One region of the Erysipelothrix rhusiopathiae genome, then DNA from elsewhere that is predicted to be linked to it. Evidence: a T-box and tRNA genes for the amino acid it is inferred to sense, from the RefSeq annotation. Region 1 holds a T-box; the other holds one or more tRNA genes.
What was found. The T-box of region 1 lies ahead of serS (serine--tRNA ligase). A T-box ahead of a tRNA ligase gene usually reads a tRNA of that ligase, here a tRNA-Ser.

Region 1 (4,415 bases):
GTTGGTATGGCAACAAATATTCCTCCTCATAATCTTGGAGAAGTAATTGATGCAACGATTGCATTAATCGATAACCCAGATATAACAATCAAAGAACTAATGGAAGATTATATTTTTGGTCCTGATTTTCCAACAGGGGCACTTTTACTTGGACGTAGTGGAATCAAGTCAGCGTTTGAAACAGGACGAGGTTCTGTAGTTATGCGGGCAAAAGTGGATATCGAAGAAATGAAGAATGGTAAACCACGAATTATTATTTCCGAAATCCCATATCAAGTTAATAAAGCTACTTTAGTAGAAAAAATCGCAACACTTGTTCGTGATAAAGAAATTGATGGAATCACAGACCTAAGAGATGAATCAAACCGTGAAGGAATTCGTATTGTAGTAGAACTACGAAGAGAAGTTCAAGCGGAAGTTGTATTAAACCAACTTTATCGTCTTACAGCACTCCAATCATCGTTTGGGGTGAATATGTTAGCACTTGTTAATGGAAGACCTGAGTTATTAAATCTATTACAAGTATTAAGTCACTATCGTGATCATCAAATTGAAATTGTTACACGTAGAACACAATTTGAATTGAAAAAAGCAGAAGATCGCGCACATATCCTACAAGGACTTATGATTGCACTTGATCATATTGATGAAGTTATTTCAATCATACGTTCATCCAAGGATGATCCAGAAGCGATTACTCGACTCAATGAAGCGTTTGATTTAACAGAAATTCAATCTAAAGCAGTATTAGATATGCAATTGCGTCGTTTGACCGGATTGCAACGTGATAAAGTTGAGAATGAATTCAATGAATTAACTATTCTAATTGTTGATTTAAAAGATATTTTAGCGAACCACGACCGATTGCTTACAATCATTAAAGATGAATTAATCGAAATCAAAACAAAATTTGGTGATGATCGTCGTTCTGAAATTGTAGAAGCTGATATTGATATGTTAGATGAAGACTTAATTCCAGTTGAAGATATTGTTGTTACGATGACAATGAATGGATATATCAAACGTACCACAGTTGATTCATTCAATACACAAAATCGCGGTGGAAAAGGTGTACGCGGTATTAGTACATACGATGAAGACACCGTTGATCAATTTATAGCGATGTCGACACATGATTATCTATTACTCTTTACAAACCTCGGAAAAGTTTACCGTATTCGCGGATTTAATGTACCGTCATCAAGCCGTACATCAAAAGGAATACCAGTTGTTAACTTATTAAACCTTACAGAAGGTGAAACCGTTAAAACGCTCGTTAAAGTTGCGAAAGATGACGAATCAAAATATGCATTCTTCGTTACAAAACAAGGTATTGTGAAACGTGTTGAAGTTCAAGAGTTTGAATCAATACGCCAAAACGGTAAAATTGCGATTACACTTCGTGAAGATGACGAACTCGTAGGTGTTCGCATGACAAACGGAGATAATGAAATCATTATCGGAGGAAGCAACGGTAAGGCCGTTCGATTCGATGAAAATGAAGTCCGTTCTATGGGACGTACAGCATCAGGTGTTATTGGATTTAATGTTGATGAAGGTGAAGTAGTAGGAATTGCTACTGACCGTGAAGGTCAATATATCCTAGCTGTAACCGAAAAAGGTTACGGTAAGCGTACTGACATCGCGGAATACCGACGCACCAAACGTGGGGCTAAGGGCGTTAAAACAGTAAACATTACTGAGAAGAATGGTAACCTTGTCTCACTTCGTGCAGTTAACGGTGATGAGGAAGCATTAATCATCTCTAATGAAGGAACTGTTATTCGTACAGAAATCAGTAACATCGGAATTTATGGACGATCAACGATTGGTGTTCGTTTGATTAACGTTGGTGAAACAGATTCTGTGTCGCAAGTTGCGATTCTTCAACCTACAGTTGAGGAACCAGATGAAGAACAAACAACAGATCAAGTAGAACCTGTTAATGAAAAAGAAATAGAAATTGCAGAGTAACATAAGCAAGGAGGAAACTCCTTGCTTTTTCTTTCGATTCTATTTGACTTAAAATATGATAATCGCTATAATTTACTTAACTCGTTGAGAGGGATTAATATAACTGTTTTATTTAAGAGAGATGATGCTTGGTGAAAATCATTATAAAACTTTATAGTTCCACCCTGGAGAGATTCATTTCGGAAGACAACCGTTATCTGTTAAAGGTATGTTCCACGTGGAACATATGAAAAAGGGTGGCACCACGTTTACACGTCCCTTAAGAGGTGTTTTTTTTATTTTCAAAAGGAGAAAAATATGTTAGATATTAATCTATTTAGAACCAATCCTGAGCTTATTAAGGAAAACCTTAAGAAGAAGTTCCAAGAACATAAAGCGGATATGGTAGACGAAATCATTGCTCTAGATATTGAATATCGCGGAATTAAGACTCGCGCCGATGAACTAAGAGGGCAACGTAATGCTTTAAGTAAACAAATTGGTCAGCTTATGGGTCAGAAAAAGATTGATGAAGCAAATGCTGTAAAGGAACAAGTTCAAGCTTTCGCTCTCGAACTTAAAGATATCGAAGAACGCGAAGAACCTTTGTTTGATAAAATAAAAGCTTTAATGATGGAGATCCCTAATATCATTGCGGACGATGTACCTATTGGTAAAGATGACAGTGAGAATGTTGAACGCTATACAGTGGGAGATATTGTCGATAAAGGATTCGACGTTCCTTATCACACTGATATTATGGAGTCGTTTGGCGGTATTGATCTTGATGCAGCACGAAAAGTTGCGGGAGCTGGATTCTATTACCTTCAAAAGGATATCGCACGATTGCATTCCGCAGTTACTTCATATGCACGCGATTTTATGATTGATCGTGGCTATGACTATGTTATCCCTCCATTTATGATTCATCGTGATGTAGTAAGTGGCGTAATGAGTTTTGAAGAGATGGAAAACATGATGTATAAAATCGAAGGAGAAGACTTATATCTAATCGGTACAAGTGAACACTCCATGATTGGTAAATACATTGATACTATTATCGACGGAGAAACGCTACCTCATAAACTTACAAGTTACTCACCATGCTTCCGTAAAGAAGTAGGGGCTCACGGAATTGAGGAACGCGGGGTATACCGTATCCATCAATTTGAGAAACAAGAAATGGTTGTAGTATGCCACCCAGATGACAGCGCGGCACTATTCGAAGAACTTTACCACAATTCAGTAGATTTCTTTAGAACCCTAGATATTCCTGTTCGTGTTCTCGAATGTTGCTCTGGAGATCTTGCGGATTTAAAGAATAAGAGTGTTGATGTTGAGGCATGGAGCCCAAGACAGAAGAAATATTTCGAAGTCGGAAGCTGTTCAAATTTAACAGATGCTCAAGCACGTAGATTAAAAATACGTATTGATACGCCAGAAGGCCGTGTTTATGCACATACTTTAAATAATACAGTTGTAGCACCACCAAGAATGCTTATCGCATTTTTAGAGAACAATCTTCAAGCAGATGGGAGTGTATTGATTCCTGAAGCACTTCAACCCTACATGGGATTCAAGAAAAAAATAGAGCCTAATCAATAGGCTCTATTTTTTTACTAATTTTTGAATTTGATTCATTACAGCATTTTCATTATTCGATTCAATAACTTCAGTGACAACGCCTTTAACATCCCCATGTGCATTAGCGACTGCATAAGAGCTTCCTGCCAGCTCTAACATCTGGATATCGTTGTGATAGTCACCGAACGTAATAATGTCCGCAGCGTCGATATTAAGCGCGTTTAGCAAGTGCTTGATTCCAAATCCCTTATTAACATTGGAATGCATTACATCAATCCATACCGCTCCCGCAGTTACAGCATTAAAGTGCCCGTCTAAAGATTCTTTAACGATCTCATTAAAATTAGAAACCGTGTGATTGAGACTGCATGCAGTTATCTTAACAAAATCTACATCTACAGCTGTGAGATCGTCGACAATAACGAACCCAGGATAATACTCTTCGAGATATTGTTCGTGTATTGGGTCGCCGAGTTCAACATAGGCACAATCAATACCTGATGCAATAATCGAAGTTTCGATACATGTACGGAAAACCTTTGTTACTGTTTCTACGTCTAGTTTAGAGAATACTGATTTATACAGTATCTCGCCGTTGTGCTCTACAATGGCGCCGTTGTCAGAAACAAACGATAGATCATCAATGAAATTAACCGCTTTTTTCTTAATGCTAAATAGAGTGCGTCCACTGGCCAAGACCATATGGATGTTATTATCTTTAAGCGTCTTTAGTACTTCTTCAAAATTACGGGGTAGATTTGAATCATCGTCTAAAAGCGTGTGATCCATATCAGTAGCTATTAATTTAATCATAAGAAACCTCCATCAAAATTATACCATAATGTTTCACGTGGAACATTTAAAATAGTCGTTTAAGA
Region 2 (4,415 bases), 740 kb from region 1:
AATGATTGCGGATGAAACGATTTCACTTTATGGTAATTATATGAATGGTGATAAAGCAAATACAGTTATAAAAACAAAACGCGACAATCTACCTAAGATACTCTTTATCGGAGATTCATTCGCCAATGCTTTAGAGTACCTTTCGATTTATGATTTCAATGAAGTTCATTCACTGGATTTACGTTCCTATAAAGGTAATGTATATGAATACATTGAAAAAAACAAATTCGACGTAATCGTCTTTGTTCGAAACACACAACTTAATTTAATTGAAAATGAATAGGAGATTCTATGCCCCTTACAAGTTACACATTTTTATTTGTTTTCCTTCCCCTTGCAATTCTCATAAACCTTGCGACACATGGAAAACATAAGACATCCCTTTTAGCAGTTCTTAATTTATTTTTTATCAGTTATCTTGGACTTGGTCCATTGCTTATCATTATTTTATCGATGTTGAGCTATTTCTATGCTGCATCCTACTTGTATAAGAAACCACATAAGCAGGTGTTTATAGCTACAGTTAGTCTAAATATCTTAGTCTTAGTTTTCTTTAAGTATAAACCGCTTTTTATTGAAACAACAAACTTGACTTTTTTAGAAGGATTAATGGCTCCTCTCGGCATATCTTTTTATACATTTCAAGGTATTGCTTATCTAGCAGATGTCACATATCGTGGTCGAAAGCCCGAAACGAACCTGCTTAAATTCAGTGCATTCTTTATGTTATTTATGACTATCACGTCAGGACCTATCTTAAGATATGATGAAACCAAACTTGAAAACAAAGATGTACCGAATGAAATGTTATACAATGGTTTTATTCGCTTTACTATCGGTTTATTCAAGAAAGCATATTTAGCCGCTAATTTTGGACTCATTGCCTCAAAAGTCTACGAAGGGCTTTATACAACTGCTTTCTTTACCGGAACAGCATGGCTTGGCTCCATTGCGTTTATGCTTCAACTATACCTGGATTTTTCAGGATATACAGACATGGCAATTGGTATTGGTGGAATGTTTGGAATTCGATTACCAGAAAACTTTAATGATCCATACCTCGCACGATCATTTAGCGACTTTTGGAAGCGATGGCACATTACCCTTACCCGTTGGTTTAAAGATTACATTTACATCCCTTTAGGCGGAAATCGTAAAGGATCAATGCGCACTTATCTGAATATGTTCGTTGTATGGCTCATAACCGGATTTTGGCATGGCTCATCTCTAAATTTTATTATTTGGGGATGTTTCAACTTCTTAGTTATTATTTTAGAACGTAATGTGTGGGGAGAAACACTCAAAAAAGCACCACGAATCCTTCAACACCTTATCACCCTGATCATCATCAATATCGGTTGGGTTTTCTTCCGTGCAGGTTCCCTAGGGCAAGCTTTTGATTTTCTATCAAAAATGTTCATATGGGATATGAATTTAATTGGTATAAAACAAATCCTAACCTATGTACTCTCACGACCGATTGATTGGATTCTCGCAATCCTGTTTTGCACACCCATCGTTAATGCATTTATCATGCGTTGGAATGAAAGCGAAAAAAAATGGCAACAAAGGGCAAGTATGGTCTTGATCGTTGGATTATTTATACTCGGCATTATCTTTGTTGTCACAAGTTCCTTTAAAGCATTTATTTACCAACAGTTCTAATGAAAACAAGCAACAAAAAGACCCATAAAAATATGGGTCTCTTTTCTTTATTTCTACTCATCGAGTAGATTGATTTAAATTTGGCGGAGAACATGAGATTCGAACTCACGGAAGCTTTCACTTCGCCACCTTTCCAAGATGGTGCCTTAAGCCACTCGGCCAATTCTCCAGTGCTTATTTATTATACATAATAATTAAACAGAAAACAATGTATAATATACAAAAAGGAGGCTTTCTTTGTGCTACTTATCAATCGAATCAAAAACAGTACCCAACTTTCGGATACCGAATCAAAAATTGCGCAGTATATCCTTGAAAATCCGCAACTTGTGACTCAACTTACAATTCATGAATTATCTGAAATTACATATGCAAGTGCGTCAACCATTACCCGTTTTTGCCGAAAAATGAAAACGGAAGGATTTAGTGATTTTAAAGTTAAACTTGCTGGTGAATTAAGTTCATTCTCAATAACTGAAAATCGCATACGTGATGATGTTCCTTTCCAAAGCAATCACACAAGCACTGAAATTGTTCAATCAATCTTATCGCTTAACTATCAATCCATGAGTGATACCTATAACAACATCGACCTTGAACAACTCGAACGAATTGCCCATAAAATCTATTATGCGCCTCATATCTATTTATACGGATCGGGACAATCGTTAATTCTTGCTCAAGATTTCCAATATAAATTGTTTCGCATTGAACTCGATTGTAACCTCGAAACATCACTTGGTTTTCAATCACTCAAAGCCAATACACAACCGCTGGACAGTATTGCCCTCATTATTTCCTATTACGGTCAAAATGAACATAACAAAACCATTGTGGACTCCCTCGTTGAACGAAATATCCCCTATATCTTAATTACGGGTCCCTTAAACAATCCCTTATGCACACATGCCTCAGAAGTCGTACATGTTTCACCCCAAGAAGAACTTGTAACCAAGATGGCATCCTTCTCTTCGCGAACATCAATGCAACTCGTTCTTGATTTCATTTACGCTTTAATCTTCGCAATCGATTATGAAAAAAACCAAAAAATCATCGAAAAACACCCTTGGTATATAAAAAAAGACTCCTATCAGTGATTGGAGTCTTTTTTAAAATTTATATTGATCAAGATATCGTTTAACACCGTCTTCATGATTAAAACCACAGACTGCATCCGCAACATCCTTTACAGCTTGTGTTGCATTCTCCATCGCAACACCATGCCCTGCATCTTCAATCATATGTAAATCATTATTATTATCACCAAAGGTCATAATTTCATCAACTGTAATACCATACTTATCCATATAGTACTGAAGTCCGACCATCTTATTAATCCGTGGATCCATAAATTCAATTAACTCTTTTTGAGAGTAAAACGCAACATAGCGCGGATCGGGATTTTCATGTACATATGCTTCAATACGCGCTAAAGTTTCAGGTTCTCCACTGAAGATGATTTTAGCATGTGAATCTAACACTTTAGAACGAACATCGACATACTCCAAATCAATATGTGTACGAACTTCGATATTATAGAAATCCTCAAATTGTGTATACAGTTTTCCAGGACCTGTTAATACGGGGTTTCCACCCATGGGCATAAAGGTATCTAAAATTTCACGAATTAAATCACCACTCAATGGGAACTGTTCATGGATCTCACCATCCGCAAAATCATAAACAAAACCACCGTTATCACAGATTGCGAAATCAAATAATTCTGCGATATCGGGTATACCAAAGACTGCGGAATCCATGGGTCTGCCCGTCGCAACCCCAAACTTAATCCCCTTCTGACGCAGTTTTAAAATCGTTTCCCGCATCGAAGGCGTTAAAGCATGATCTGCGTCCAAGAGTGTCCCGTCCATATCTGTCGCAATTAATTTAATCATATACTTCCTCAACTTTCATAAAAAAAACAGAAGGCAAAGCCTCCTGTCCATTATAGCAATATAATCCCTAATCTGCGATGTATTTAACGCCTTGGCTTTCGAGTTCCGCAATTTTATCTGCAAATTGCGGTAAATACGCTTTATGGGCTACAAGCATTTCGTGAAGCATATCGATTGTGTAATGCCCCCCTTGAATCATGGGATTAATCGAAAAGGCTTGAACCGCTTTACGATAATTTCCAGTAACCGCGGCTTCAATGACCGTTTCTTCCATGGCTTTCATCATTTGGAGTTGACCACGTGCTGCCGGTTCAAAAGAACCCCAGTTAAATGGTTCGGCGCCATGAGAGGTAATAACACTTGTAACCTCCACAACACAATCATATGGCAAATCGGTAATCGTACCATTATTTTGAGTGCTTACAGTCATTACGGTTCGTAAATCATTATGAATCGATGCAATTAACTGACAAGCTGCATCAGAATAATGGGCACCACCACGTTGTGTTAGCTCATCCGGCTTGTAATTCAAATTCGGATCTTTATACAACTCAAATAAAGCCGCTTCGGTTTGTTGAACCGTTTCAGCACGTGTCTTATGATTCGTCCAATTTTCCATAAACTCTTCTGTCATATTTCGTGCGATATAGTAGTAACGGTGATAAGAACATGGAATCATGCCTAAATCCTTCAGCTGATCAAGGTTATAAGGGATGGGTGTAATATTTTTCACTTCTTGGACTTTTGAAAATGCACTGCTTGGATCAAACAATCGCTCAATTAACATCTGCGTCACTTCGGTTCCATCTTGATCCCAAACACGGTGCCAATGAAAATGGTTTAGCCCCGCAAACT

Region 2: it encodes a tRNA-Ser, which carries the amino acid that the T-box ahead of serS (serine--tRNA ligase) is inferred to sense. The anticodon was not compared.

Annotation. Positions count from the first base shown of each region.
Region 1 is NZ_LR134439.1:75,099-79,513, reverse strand. Features, by position in the region: gene gyrA (DNA gyrase subunit A) at 1-1,974, shown strand, start outside; T-box leader at 2,050-2,237, shown strand; gene serS (serine--tRNA ligase) at 2,272-3,558, shown strand; gene EL194_RS00355 (HAD family hydrolase) at 3,562-4,350, opposite strand.
Region 2 is NZ_LR134439.1:1,108,100-1,112,514, reverse strand. Features, by position in the region: gene EL194_RS05475 (hypothetical protein) at 1-283, shown strand, start outside; gene EL194_RS05470 (MBOAT family O-acyltransferase) at 292-1,665, shown strand; tRNA gene EL194_RS05465 (tRNA-Ser) at 1,747-1,834, opposite strand; gene EL194_RS05460 (MurR/RpiR family transcriptional regulator) at 1,905-2,762, shown strand; gene EL194_RS05455 (Cof-type HAD-IIB family hydrolase) at 2,775-3,560, opposite strand; gene EL194_RS05450 (6-phospho-beta-glucosidase) at 3,628-4,415, opposite strand, start outside.